DNA from 2 places in the Rhizobium sp. USDA 4016 genome. Region 1 is predicted to be linked to the other one. Evidence: predicted binding sites of a transcription regulator. Region 1 holds the regulator's gene; the other holds the start of a gene.
The links. Region 1 encodes LexA, which represses DNA repair genes until DNA is damaged. Its sites were predicted from a motif close to TGTTCNNNNTGTGTTCNG; they were not measured.

Region 1 (7,198 bases):
AACTGCCGCCCGCGCCAGCGTCTCGACGAACTGGCGCTCCCCGCCCGACGTCGTGCCCTGGCCGCCGGGCTGTTGCACGGAATGGGTCGCATCGAAAATGACCGGAGCCCCCATGGCCGCCATGATCGGCAACGAGCGCATGTCCGAGACCAGCGTATTGTAACCGAAGGACGCGCCACGCTCACAAAGCAGAACATTCGAATTGCCGCTCTGATTTAGCTTGGCGAGAACATTCTTCATGTCCCAGGGAGCGAGAAACTGGCCCTTCTTGACGTTGATGACACGGCCGGTCTTCGCGGCTGCGACAAGCAGGTCCGTCTGACGGGAGAGGAAGGCCGGGATCTGCAGAACGTCCACGACCTCGGCGACCAGCGCGCATTGCTCTTCCGAATGGATATCTGTCAGAACCGGAATGCCGAGTTCCTTCTTGAGGTCGGCGAAGACTTCCAAGCCCTTCTCTAGACCGATACCGCGTTTGCTCGACAGCGAAGAGCGGTTCGCCTTGTCGAAGGAGGTCTTGTAGACGAGCCCGATGCCGAGCTTGCCGCAAAGCTCCTTGAGCGTGCCCGCAACCATGAAGGCATGGTCGCGGCTCTCCATTTCGCATGCGCCGGCGATCAGCGACAGCCTGCCACTGTTTGAAAATACGACGCGGCCGGCACCTTCGCCGACTGCGACTTCGGAATTCGTATTGCTCATCGGATCTCCTCGAAGGCGAAGATCGCACCTTGGCCGGGCGCAGGCTTCACCAGGACTCTGTTGTTCTTGCGTGTATAGGGCATCCCGTTATCAGCCAAAAGCGCTTCTGTCACGGCAAGATCGGTGGTGCGGAAAACGATAGCGCTGCCTCTTAGCCCCTTATCCACGGATAACGGCACCGAATCGAAATAAGCCTCCATCCCTTCCGGCGACAGAAGACTGATCCTGGCATTCGCTGCCGCGATCGCCACGCCAAACGGTGTCCGCTCGATTTCCGTCGTAGACACGGCCAACTGAAGGAACGAGCCGAAGGCTTCAGGCTCGGGCGCGCTTAGCACCATCTCCGAGATACCGGTTGCACCGTTCGCATGCTTTTCCAGCGCGCTCCGATCGGCCGGAAAGGCGTTGATGCGCTGGCAGTCAAAGAGGAAGAAATCCGGCACCCGAAGATCGGCGGCAAAGGCAAGCTTGAAAGTGCCTGTCGATTGCGACCCGTCCGGCATCTTGATCAGGCGCGAAAACTCCAACATGGCGCCGCCGCTCTTTCTCGCACGCACGAAATGAGCATGGTCGGCGTCCGCGTCCTCCGTGCTGAATGCGGCCGCAGAGAATCCGTCATTGCCGCACCGGAAACGAAAGGCCTGGTCGCGCGCCACAAAGACGTTTCCGTGCCGCACTGATTCTTCACATTCTTTCGCGCTCGCGACACCAAGCGGCTCGAGATAGGTCTTGTCGGCGAAAAAAACGCAAGCATTCACCGTGCCGAAAGGATGACGGCCCTCGGCGGCAACCGTGAACCCCAATCGTCCCAGCCGCTCCCGCGCGAGATCGATGTTGGTGACCGGTAGAACAAGATGATCCAACGGATGCAGCATGGCGTCAGGTCTCCATTTAATGTGCTGAAGATGTGTGCCGCTATGTGGTCAATGCAAGCTGAAAGCGCTGATCCGGCAAACAAAAGTTTCCAAAAATGAACGCAGTTGAGACGAAGTTTTACGAAAATTTAGGTACTTGCGGAACACATATGGAACATATAGTGTCCGTTCTGGCTTTGTTTCACGAATTTGGGGTTAAACTTCGATGCTGACACGCAAACAACAGGAGCTTCTCCTCTTCATTCATGAGCGTATGAAGGAATCCGGCGTTCCGCCATCGTTCGACGAAATGAAGGATGCGCTGGATCTCGCGTCCAAATCCGGCATCCACCGGCTGATTACCGCTTTGGAAGAGCGCGGTTTCATTCGTCGCCTACCGAATCGCGCCCGCGCGCTTGAAGTGATCAAGCTGCCGGAAGCCTACAGCCCGAGCATCCAGCCCCGCCGCGGCTTTTCGCCGAGCGTCATCGAGGGCAGCCTCGGCAAGCCGCAGCCTGCTGCCGCCGCGCCGAAGCCGGCGAACGAAGACAATACCAGCTCCATTTCGGTTCCCGTCATGGGCCGTATTGCGGCAGGCGTGCCGATCTCGGCGATCCAGAACAACACGCACGACATCAACGTTCCGGCCGATATGCTCGGCTCCGGCGAACACTACGCGCTTGAGGTCAAGGGCGATTCGATGATCGATGCTGGCATCTTCGATGGCGACACGGTCATCATCCGCAACACCAGCACCGCCAATCCCGGCGACATTGTCGTGGCACTGGTCGATGACGAGGAAGCGACGCTGAAGCGGTTCCGACGCAAGGGTGCGTCCATCGCGCTGGAAGCGGCGAACGCCGCCTACGAGACGCGCATCTTTGGACCGGATCGCGTAAAGGTTCAGGGTAAGCTCGTCGGCCTTATCCGCCGCTACCATTGACCGGCAGCGCGTCGCCGGCAAAGGCGACGGCGCGCCACTCATAGGCGTGGCGGCTCTAGGGGCGATCGAGTTTCTCGAAGGCGGTTGTCCAAAGCACGGTTCGACGGCACCGGTTTTCCGCAAGGTTTCATTCGCGAAATGCACTGCGCCGCATCGGCAGGCGCCGAACCGCAGCCTTGCCCGCGTGACGACGATGTCCGCGGCATCGCAAGCCGGGCGTGGCGCCGTTCCGCATCGCATTTCTTGCCTCTTCCTGCTGTTCCGGTGAAAATTTCGCTTTCCCTCCGTCTTTCGCGGGTCGCAGCGCCCTCACGGCTGCGATCGGTCAAAGCCAAAGCGCTGAGCGAAACATTCGTGCCGGACGCAAACCAGATCGCCGCCCCAAGCCCGAAAAAACCGTCGCAAAGCGCAGGCGTGTGCCCTGAGCGGCTCCTTAGCTCGCCATTTGCAGGCCGAAAGCCTCCGCGACATCTGCTGAAGCGGAATGCGCAGCTCGGCCGTTTTCAACTCCGGCATGCACCCAGCCCGCTGACACCCTATGAATACAACCAGAATGCAGCCCTGAGGGCGTTTCAGCAACAATAATCGATTGAAAAAAGTCCAAAAAACTGGATTGCAAAAAGCCGAATTAAATCATTGGCTTCCGCTATGCGCCTCCGGCATCGCAGGAGTGTCTAAAAGTTGATACTGCGATGCACAAAATGGCGCCACGGTAACTTGGCATTGGCGCCGTGATCATATAGCTATCGGAGAGGACGCTTAACCCTATGGCGCTTTTATGGCGCCACCGCCAGTTTGGAGGATCAGCATGACGGATCAAAGCGCAACAATCAAAATCGGCGACAAAACCGCCAATCTTTCCGTGAAAAGCGGAACGATCGGTCCGGATGTCATCGATATTGGTGCACTCTATAAAAACACCGGTTCCTTCACGTACGATCCTGGTTTCACCTCGACCGCTTCCTGTGAATCGAAGATCACCTATATCGACGGCGATGAAGGCATTCTGCTGCATCGCGGCTACCCGATCGAACAGCTTGCCGAACATGGCGACTTCCTGGAAGTCTGCTATCTGCTGCTTTACGGCGAATTGCCGACGGCTGCCCAGAAGAAGGATTTCGACTACCGCGTCACGCATCACACCATGGTGCACGAGCAGATGTCTCGCTTCTTCACCGGCTTCCGCCGCGACGCCCATCCGATGGCCGTCATGTGCGGCTGTGTCGGCGCTCTGTCTGCCTTCTACCACGACTCGACAGACATCACCGATCCGCATCAGCGCATGGTCGCAAGCCTGCGCATGATAGCCAAGATGCCGACTATCGCGGCGATGGCCTACAAGTACTATATCGGCCAGCCGTTCGTTTATCCGAAGAACGATCTCGACTACGCCTCGAACTTCCTGCGCATGTGCTTCGCGGTACCGTGCGAAGAATATGTCGTGAACCCGGTCCTCTCGCGCGCCATGGACCGTATCTTCATCCTGCACGCCGATCACGAGCAGAACGCCTCGACCTCGACGGTTCGCCTCGCCGGCTCTTCGGGTGCCAACCCGTTCGCATGCATCGCGGCCGGCATTGCCTGCCTTTGGGGCCCGGCTCATGGCGGTGCCAACGAGGCGGCGCTCAACATGCTTTCGGAAATCGGCTCGGTCGAGCGCATTCCGGAATATATCGCCCGCGCCAAGGACAAGAATGACCCGTTCCGCCTCATGGGCTTCGGTCACCGTGTCTACAAGAACTACGATCCGCGCGCCAAGATCATGCAGAAGACGACGCATGAGGTTCTCGCCGAACTCGGTCACAAGGACGATCCGCTTCTCGAAGTCGCGATGGAGCTGGAACGCATCGCGCTGACCGACGAATACTTCATCGAAAAGAAGCTCTACCCGAACATCGACTTCTATTCGGGCATCACGCTGAAGGCGCTGGGCTTCCCCACGACGATGTTCACGGTGCTCTTTGCGTTGGCCCGCACGGTCGGCTGGATCGCCCAGTGGAACGAGATGATCGAGGATCCACAGCAGCGCATCGGCCGTCCGCGCCAGCTCTATATCGGCGAACCGCTGCGCGACTACGTTCCGGTTTCGAAGCGCTAAGCCGCTTCCGCCCGAAAAAACCCGGTCAGAGACGGCCGGGTTTTTTCTTGTCCAGAATGTCGAGAACGATATCCGCCGCTTTCTCGCCCGGCGGCTTTTCCGTCTGCATGCGCTGCCAGACAAGGTCGAAACCTTCGAGCATTGCGCGCCGCTGGAGCGTGTCGCTGGAAAGGCGTTCCATCCAGCGCGCCAGGCTCGCGCCACGAACGACCTCGTTGATATATTCCGGGACGACGGCATAGTCGGCGATCAGATTAGGAATTGCTCCTGTCCACGTCTTGATGCGCCGCGTCATCATAGTGATGATCCAGTCTGTCTTATAGACTGAGACTGTCGGCACGCCTGTAAGTGCAAGCTCGAGGATGACAGTCCCCGAGGCAGCCATTGCCGCATCGGCCTCCGCGAAAGCCCGCCATTTCTGTTCATTGCCAGTCAGGATCTCCGGTTTCGTTTCCCAGTCCTTCACGAGGTTGCGAACCATCGATTCCCTGCGGCTGACGGTCGGCATGAGAAACCGCATTGTGCCACCGCGGGCGACGAGCTCATTGACGGCATCGCGAAAATAGGGAAGCAGCTTTGTGATCTCCGACGAGCGCGAGCCCGGGAGCAGCATGATCGTTCTCCGGCCCTCCGCGACGGTCTTGAGCTTTTCTGCCCGGCCGCGCCTGGCGGCAATCAAATCCGCATCCGCCGTCAGCCGGTGGCCGACATAGGTCGTCTGCGGTCCGCCGAGCTGCTCCATCACCGCGGGCTCGAATGGCAGAATGGCCAGCACATGGTCGACATAATCGAGCATCTGCTGGGCGCGATATTCCTTCCACGCCCAAACGCTGGGACAGACATAATTGACGACCGGGAGTTCCGGCAGGGCTTCGCGAACACGTTTGGCAACGCGATGGGTGAAATCCGGGCTGTCGATGACGATCAGAATATCGGGCTTTGCCGCAATGATTGCAGCCGTCGTCTGCCTGATGCGGGCGACAAGCTTCGGCAAGTTTCCAAGCACCTGTGTGACGCCCATAATCGAAAGCTCGGAGAAGTCGAAGAGCGACTTCAGCCCCTGTGCCTCCAGCGCGTCGCCGCCGACGCCGACAAGCTCAATCCCGGCATGCCTGCGCTTCAGCGCAGCCACGAGATCGGCGCCGAGAAGGTCTCCGGAAACCTCGCCTGCCACAATCGCGATCTTCATCACAGCCCCCATGACGGTAGGCCGCGATCGAGCCCGCAGACAAAAAGCCCGGCTTCGTCGGCTGCCCTGATCACAGCCTGGCGATCCAGCACGAGGGCACGTCCCGCCTCGATTGCAATTCCCGCCAAGCCCGCCGCCTTGGCATTCGTCACCGTGGAGAGGCCGATCGACGGAAGGTCGGCGCGGACATCCTGCTGCGGCTTGCAGAGCTTGACCAGCACGCCACGGCGGCGCGGCGATATACGCCCGGCGCTACGCAGCGATGCGACGCGCTCAAGCATTCCGTCGGTCCCTTCCGCGCCTTCGAGCGCCACGATGCGTCCGCCGACGGAGACTGCGCCCTGCCCGACATCGAGCGCACCAAGCGCTTCGGCGGCTGCTGCCGCCTTCAGGATATCGATCTTGTCGTCATTCCCCGGCGACATGACGCCGATCGGCCCGACAGCCGCCAGCAGGTCGGGGGCAATATCCTGCGCGCCGACGACGCGCCGGCCGTCGTCTTCGATGAGCTTGATGACCATCTGCAACACCGTATCGTCGCCGCCCGAAAGCAGCGTACGCACCACACCCGGCATCTTTGCGACCGTCCGCCAGGTTGGCCTCACTTCCCGCCATTCGGGGCGACGGCGAACGCCGCCAGACATGACGACGCGGGTGATGTTGTTGCGCTTGAAAATTTCTGCCAGCGCCGACAAATCACCGACGCCGATGACTGCATGGTCATAGTCCTCCCATGACCGGTCAAGTTCACCCTTCAGCGAAATCACGAATGGATCCTCGCCGGCTGCCCGCGCCGCCTCGGCGACATAAGACGGCAGAAGACCGTTTCCCGCAATGATCGCCAGACGGCCTTTGTCGGTATCACCGGCGGGAGACAAGGTCAGCCTTTCTGTCCTCGCGTCGGCGATGACAGCGCGCGGTCGCTTTCCGCGGCAATGAAATCGAGGATATGCATCACCGGCTCGCAATCGGCATATTCGTCGCGGATCGCTGCCGCGTTGTCGCGGATCGAACCTGATCCTTCAAAAATCGCCTTGTAAGCGCGCCGCACCGTATGGATGACAGCGCGATCAATCCCGGCCCGCGTCATGCCGACAACGTTGAGACCGCCCAGCAAACCGGGATTTCCATTGAGCATCCCATACGGAATGACATCGTAGCTGACAGCCGAAAGGCCGCCGACGAAGGCCTGGCGGCCGACACGCGTGAACTGATGCACGGCCGATCCGCCGCCGAGAATGACCCGATCCTCGATCGTCACATGCCCGGCGAGCATGACATTGTTCGACATGATGACGTGATTGCCGACACGGCAGTCATGGGCGACATGAGAATTGGCGAGAAACAGGTTGTTGTCGCCGACGATTGTCTTGCCGCCGAAATCTGCGGTGCCGGTATTCATCGTCACGCCTTCG
Region 2 (7,198 bases), 1.5 Mb from region 1:
TTGAAGACCATGTCCGTTGCGACCGCCGTCATGGCGCTCGATATGACGGATGAGCCACTGCTTTTGTTCCGCAGCCCGGGCAAGGAACATTTGAACATCGTTTACCGCAGGCATGACGGTAATATTGGCTGGATCGACGCCGCCAATATCAAGAGCTGACATCCGGGCGATGAGCGGTAGCCACGCCGCTCTCCCAATCATCCGGTTTCGGCGACAGAAGGAAAAAGAAATGGCATTGGCAGATCTGCTGCACCAAGATGCGATCATTCCCGCCCTAAAGGTAAATTCGAAGAAACAGTTGCTTCAGGAGTTGGCGGCAAAGGCCTCCAAGATCACCGGCCTTTCCGAGCGGGAAATTTTCGACGTCGTTCTGCAGCGCGAGCGTCTCGGCTCGACGGGCGTCGGCAATGGCATCGCCATTCCGCACGGCAAGCTCGCAAGTGTCCGCTCGATTGTCGGCGTCTTCGCACGGCTGGAAAGTCCGGTCGATTTCGAAGCGCTGGACGACCAGCCGGTCGACCTGGTGTTTCTGCTTCTCGCTCCGGAAGGGGCGGGTGCCGACCATCTGAAGGCGTTGTCGCGCATTGCGCGCGTGCTTCGCGATCACGATCTCGTCGCGAAGCTGCGAGCCACAGATTCCGCATCGGCGATCTACGCTTTCCTCAATGAAGAGCAAGCATCGAACGCTGCCTGAGCGGTAGACGATCATCGCAAATGAAAGAGGCGCCCGGTTGTCGGACGCCTCTTTTCATGTGTGAAGACGTGTGCCTCAAAACTCTTCCCAGTTGTCCTGAACAACGGCGGCCGAACTGTGCGACTGTGGCGCAGGGCGGCGCGAGGCGGGAGCCGGGGGACGGTAGGCCGGCGTCGGGGTGCGCATCTGCTGCGCCGTCGAGCGCAGCGCCGTGGCGTTGCCCTGAGCGGACACACGGAAGCGAAGGACGAGGGCTTTCAGCGTCTGCGCCTCGTCGTTCAGCGCAACACTGGCCGCTGTCGCTTCTTCCACCATTGCCGCATTCTGTTGGGTCACCTGGTCCATCTGGTTCATGGCCTGGTTAATTTCCTTGAGGCCGATCGCCTGTTCGCTCGCGGAGGCCGAGATCTGGCGGATGAGACCGTTGATGCCCATCACCTGCTCGGCGATCTTATGCAGCGTACCGCCAGCGCGACCGACGAGATCGACGCCTTCCTTGACCTGGATGGCCGAGGTGTTGATGAGCGTCTTGATCTCCTTGGCTGCAGTTGCAGAGCGTTGAGCCAGCTCACGGACTTCCTGAGCAACGACAGCGAAGCCCTTGCCCGCTTCACCAGCGCGCGCCGCCTCGACGCCGGCATTGAGTGCCAGCAGGTTCGTCTGGAAAGCGATTTCGTCGATGACGCCGATGATGCGCGAGACTTCCGTCGATGACTGTTCGATGCCGTGCATGGAGGCGATTGCTTTCTGTACCACCTCGCCGGATTTTTCCGCATCTTCACAGGCGAGATTGACGTTTTCTGCAGCCGTGCGGGCATTCTCGGCACTTGAATTGACCTGAGCGGTCAGCTCGTTGAGCGCGGCGGCGGTTTCTTCCAGGCTTGCCGCCTGCTGTTCCGTGCGCTTGGCAAGGTCCGAGGCGCTGTTGCTGATTTCGCTGGTGCCGGAGCCAATGTTCACGACGCTGAGGTTCATCGTGTTGATCGTCTCTTCAAGGCTGGCAAGCGCAGCGTTGAAATCCTGCTTCAGCTTGGCGTATTCGCCGGGGAACTCCTCCGTGAGGCGATGACCGAGGTTGCCCTGCGATAGTTCTGAGAGCCCGGCACCGACGATGGAAACGATCTGGCGCTGCAGCGCGACAGACTCCTGCCGCTCGCTTTCCGAGCGGCTGCGTTCGGCTTCAGCGGCACTGCGCTGATTGTCGGCCTCTGCCTCGAGCCGTTGCGTATCGGCAAGCGTAAACCGGAATCCTTCGAGGGCCTTGGCGACGGAACCGATCTCGTCTGCGCGCTCCTGGCCGGTCACCGGCTCTTCGTACTTGCCGTCGCTGAGTGCCTTGACACTTGCAACGAGCAAGCCGAGAGGCTTTTGCACCAAGGAGCGGACGGCAAAATAGAGAGCCAGCATGACGGCACCAAGGACAACAATGCCACCGGCGATCATCATGAAGGTTTGATCTCGCACCGGTGCATTGATGGCGCTGTGGGGAACATCGACGAGTACGACCCAGGTGGCATGAAGATCCGGTACGGCAAACGGATAAACGACGCGATCGAAGGGTTCATGGCCATCAAAGTTGAGGTTGCGAACCACACTCGGGGTCATCGAGGCTAGCGCTGTCTTAACTTCGGCCGCGGCTTCGCCGTTGCCGTAGGGTTTCGACATCAGTTCTTTCGTCGGCGCCACGATCCAGTTGCCGTTTTGCGCAACGAGAGTGACACGGCCCGAACCGAAGGGTTGCAATGCCTGCAGTTTGTCGGTGAGGGACTTGAGCGAGATGTCGACGCCTTCGACACCAATCATCTTGCCGCCGGACATGACCGGATAGGCGATGGAAGTCAGCAACGTCGGAACGTCGGTGCCTTCGGCAAGATAGGGTGAGGTGATGGCGCCCTTGCCGGTGTCGGCGGCAAGTTTCCACCATTCGGCGGTATAGTCGTTGTCGAAGGTCGAAAACTGGATGGCGCCATCCCTCGTCTTCGACCAGTAGGGCGTAAAGGCGCCGTTCTTGTTCGTGCCCTCATCGAGTTTGTCGGCGATCTCGGCTGTTTTGCCGTCAAAGGCGCCGAGCTGTTCGCAGAACCAGCTTCCAAAGGCAAAGGCATTCTGCTCGAGGTTGGCCTTCAGGATGTTAATGATGCCCTTGCGGTCGAAGGTCTTGCCTTCGTGACCGCGGCCGAGGACGCCCGACATCGAGCGCGCGGCACTCGCCAGCTCGCCGACATTCGCGGCGATCTCGTTGGCGATTGATTTCGCTTCGAGGTTGGCTTGGTCCATCGTCAACGCATGAACGCGATCGCGGGTCTGGCCAATCAGGAAGAAGTTGGAAACCAGTAGGACAAGCGCGATGGCCGCGCCTGTAATGAGGATGAGCTTTGCGGCAAGCGACTTCATGCGGAAGATGGACATGGGTTCCTCGGCAGGGGCAACGCACCGGAGTCGCATTCTCCGGCACGGGGAGGAAATGCCGCGCCGTCATGGAGCAGCCGTGACGTTGCCGGGGCCTTTTAAGAAAAGCCCGGCGATCAAAAGAAAGATCGCCGGAGATCTCTTAAATTTGAATGAAACTATACCGATTCATTCGGCTAATATATTGAGCTGATTCATATTTCTTCGAGTGTCCGGTCAAAATAGACAAGACTATATCTTGTTTGCGACTTCGGCGGACAAGGGAATGGATGGCTGTGCTCCGGCCTTGAGGCAGGCAAGCGAGCCGGCGACGGCGGCCCGGCGCAGCGAAGCCTCGAAATCGAGGCCTTCATCGAGGCTTGCCGCAAAGTAGCCGCAGAATGTATCGCCCGCCCCGACGGTATCCACCGGCTCGATCTTCAGTCCTTTCGCTCGTGTAATGACGCCATCCCGGATTGCGATCACACCGTCGGCGCCGAGCGTCACGATCAACGTCTGCCCAGTCTCTCCATGCAGGCGTCTCAACGCCGTTTCGCGATCAGCCGGGTTCATGTTGTCCTGGCCAGCAAGCAGCTCGAACTCCGTCTCGTTGGCAATGACGATAGCGGCGAGACGTCCAAGCCGCGGGGCGTCCACAATGAGCGGGGCGAGGTTGAGGACGGTCGTGACGCCCTTGACCTTGGCTGCGGTCAGCGCACGCTCGACTGCCGGGGCGGGCACCTCGAACTGCAGCATCAGGGTATCGCCCTTGCTCATGGCGCCGATCGCCGCATCGGCATCCTCGGCCGCGATGGTCCCGTTTGCGCCCGGCACGACGGCGATCATGTTCTCGCCGTCTCCACCAACAAGGATCAGCGCCGTACCGGTGGGTCCATCGACATGCTTGACGCCTGCAAGGTGGATGCCCGCCTGATCGAGAAGCGTCAGCGCCGGTGCAGCAAATTCATCCTTGCCGACTGCGCCCACCATATGGACCACGCAGCCGGCGCGTCGCGCGGCTAATGCCTGGTTGGCTCCCTTGCCGCCCGCCGCCGTTGCAAAACCGTTGCCGGCCACCGTTTCGCCAGGCTTTGGCAGGCGATCGGTCGTGGCGATGAGGTCCATGTTGATAGAGCCGAAAACGGTGATCATAAAGAGTGTCCTGTCATGCTTCTTATGGCGACGGACACTGCCCGATGGGCTCACTCTTCGTCAACCACCCTGAGTTTGAGAAGGCCGGTGCGGCTTTCGACCGACTTCGCCGGAGGTCCGCTTTCACGTTCCTCCTTGAGCGCTTCTGCGCCCTCGAATTCCAGCGCTTCGATTTTTGCGCCGCGTTTGGAGAGTTTGTCAGTGGACGTGATGATCTGATCAACATCCCGCTGTGCCTGGGAAAAATGCGTCTGCAGTTTGCGCACGCGTTCATCGAGCCGCCCGAGATCATCCATCAGGATCGCTACCTCGCCCTGGATGACGTGCGCCTGCGCCTGCATGCGCTGATCCTTCAAAACGGCCTGGATGACCTGGATCGACAGCATCAGCAGCGAAGGCGAAACAATGACGATGCGGGAACGATGCGCTTTGTGGACGACCGGCTCGAAATTCTCATGAATTTCAGCGAAGATCGATTCCGAAGGAACGAAGAGAAAAGCCGTCTCCTGCGTCTCACCCTGGATAAGATACTTCTCCGATATATCGCGGACATGGATTTCCATATCGCGGCGGAATTGCTGCGAGGCAAGCTTGGTTGCGTCCGGCGTGCCCGCGTCGCGAATGGCATTCCAGGCTTCGAGAGGAAACTTGGCATCGATGACGAGCGGCGGTGCACCGTTCGGCATGCGCAAGGTGCAGTCCGGCCGCGAGCCGTTGGAAAGCGTTTGCTGGAAAGCATAGGCGCCGATCGGCAGACCGTCGGCGACGATGGTCTCCATTCGCGACTGGCCGAAGGCGCCGCGCGTTTGCTTGTTGGAGAGGATAGCCTGAAGCCCGACGACATCCTTCGCCAGCGTCTGGATATTGTTCTGAGCTGCATCGATGACAGCGAGCCGCTCCTGCAGGCGCTGAAGGTTCTCATGCGTCGATTTCGTCTGTTCGCTGATCGTCGTGCTGACACGCTGCGACATGCCGTCGAGGCGCTGACCGATCGCCTGGTTGAGTTCGGCCTGACGCGTTCCGAAGACCTCAGCCATGATCGAAATGCGTCCCTGCATCTCGGCCTGAATCTTCAGGAGCTCGGCCATCCGGGCATCGGCTTCCGCGGCCCGGATCGCTGCCTCCTCATCCTGTTCGCGCCGCAGGTTGCTGTTCCTGACCAGCAGGAACACGAGCACCACGACAACGACAGCGACAGCGCCACCGGCGAGCGCGAGGATGGTCGGGCTGAGCCCGGCGATCGAAATTGTCAGCGATTCGGTAACATTGTTCATTCGCGCACAATAACAAACCCGCCGGCGATGGCTAGATCAAAACGTGAACAAATCCACAGCGCGATTTCGTGGGCAAAGTGCCGCCGCACTGCGGCACGAAGCTCCTGAAGATCGCCGCCCGAATTTAACGAATACTCAACTATATTTTCGAATTGTCGTTTCAAAAGAGACCTCTATCGCACCATGCGCCAGGACAGAAATACAGTATGACCGCTCAGCAATTCGAAAACGCACTCAAGCAGCGCCTTGATTTCATCGAACTCGACAGCGAGGCGAGAAAGACGATACGCGAACTGCGCCCGGTCATCGGCGAACTGATCGGCGGCGCGCTGGACAAGTTAAGATCGCCAGGACGCCCGCTGTGGCCGGCTTCTTTTCCGACAAGACGCATGTCGGCCACGCCAAGAAACGCCAGGAGGATCACTGGGCGAACCTTGCCGGCGGCAATTTCGACGAGAGCTACGTGAACGGCGTCACCGCCGTCGGCAGGGCGCATGCCCGCATTGGCCTTGAACCGCGCTGGTATATCGGCGGTTATGCGATCGTCATGGCAGAACTTGTCAAAGGCATCATGGAAAAGCAGTGGCCGTCACGTTTCGGCCATCAAAAGGGCAAGGCGCTTGCCGAGAAGCTCGCCTCGGTCATCAAGGCCAGCATGCTCGACATGGACTATTCAATTTCTGTCTATCTCGATGCGCTGGAAGAGAAGCGGCACAAGCATGAAGAGGAGCGTGCCAAGGCGGAAGCGGATCAGGCGATTGCGCTCGAGCATCTGCGTCGCGGATTGGAAGCTCTTTCAAAGGGCGATCTCGAAGCAACGCTGCCGGCGGACCTGCCGGGCAATTTCCGCCACATGGCGGAGGACTATAACCGCGCCGCGGCGGCCCTTCGCGCCTCGTTCGCATCGGTGCGCAGCAGTTCCGGCGAAATTTTAAGCGGCACCGACGAAATTTCCAAGGCGACCGACGATCTGGCGATGCGCACGGCGCAACAGGCGGCCGGCATTGAGGAGAGCTCTGCTGCGCTCCAGCAGCTCTCCGTCAGCGTTGGCCAGACCGCAGCAAATGCCGAGAAGGCATCCGGTGCGGTGCGCGAGACGCAGGAGAAGGCGAAGAGTTCAGGTGAGCTCGTGACAAGCGCGGTGTCGGCCATGGCGGGTATCGAGAAGTCGTCCGCCGAGATAGCCAAGATCATCGGCGTCATTGACGAAATCGCCTTCCAGACGAACCTTCTGGCACTTAACGCCGGCGTCGAGGCCGCGCGTGCCGGCGAGGCGGGCAAGGGCTTTGCAGTCGTCGCACAGGAAGTGCGCCAGCTCGCGCAGCGCACTGCCGATGCAGCCAAGGAGATCAAGAATCTGATCTCGGAAAGTTCCATGCAGGTGAATGAGGGCGTCGGCATCGTCAGCAGTACCGGCGAGGCACTTAGCGATATGATCAGCCGTATCGACATCATCAACCGCTTCGTCGCCGATATCGCAGCGGCAGCGCGTGATCAGGCGACAGGGGTAAACGAAGTCAGCATTGCGATCCGCAACATGGACACGATCACGCAGCAGAACTCAAGCATGGTAGAACATACCTCGGCAGAGAGCCGTCACTTGCGTGCGGAGGTGGATAACCTCGTGGCGCTGCTGCAGCACTTCAATATCGGCTCGCAGGAGCGTCTGGCGCCGGCCTCCCGCCGCGCG

Region 2: the regulator LexA is predicted to act here: its motif matches at 5,541-5,558, upstream of ACZ9DP_RS33450 (DNA recombination protein RmuC).

The regions. Positions count from the first base shown of each region.
Region 1 is NZ_JBWCCY010000004.1:2,048,991-2,056,188, forward strand. Features, by position in the region: gene kdsA (3-deoxy-8-phosphooctulonate synthase) at 1-699, opposite strand, end outside; gene ACZ9DP_RS25375 (VOC family protein) at 696-1,574, opposite strand; gene lexA (transcriptional repressor LexA) at 1,780-2,496, shown strand; gene gltA (citrate synthase) at 3,305-4,594, shown strand; gene lpxB (lipid-A-disaccharide synthase) at 4,620-5,795, opposite strand; gene ACZ9DP_RS25395 (LpxI family protein) at 5,783-6,661, opposite strand; gene lpxA (acyl-ACP--UDP-N-acetylglucosamine O-acyltransferase) at 6,664-7,198, opposite strand, start outside.
Region 2 is NZ_JBWCCY010000004.1:3,571,547-3,578,744, reverse strand. Features, by position in the region: gene hpf (ribosome hibernation-promoting factor, HPF/YfiA family) at 1-159, shown strand, start outside; gene ptsN (PTS IIA-like nitrogen regulatory protein PtsN) at 230-694, shown strand; gene ACZ9DP_RS33460 (methyl-accepting chemotaxis protein) at 770-3,103, opposite strand; gene ACZ9DP_RS33455 (ribokinase) at 3,335-4,234, opposite strand; gene ACZ9DP_RS33450 (DNA recombination protein RmuC) at 4,285-5,508, opposite strand; partial or broken gene ACZ9DP_RS33445 (globin-coupled sensor protein) at 5,715-7,198, shown strand, end outside.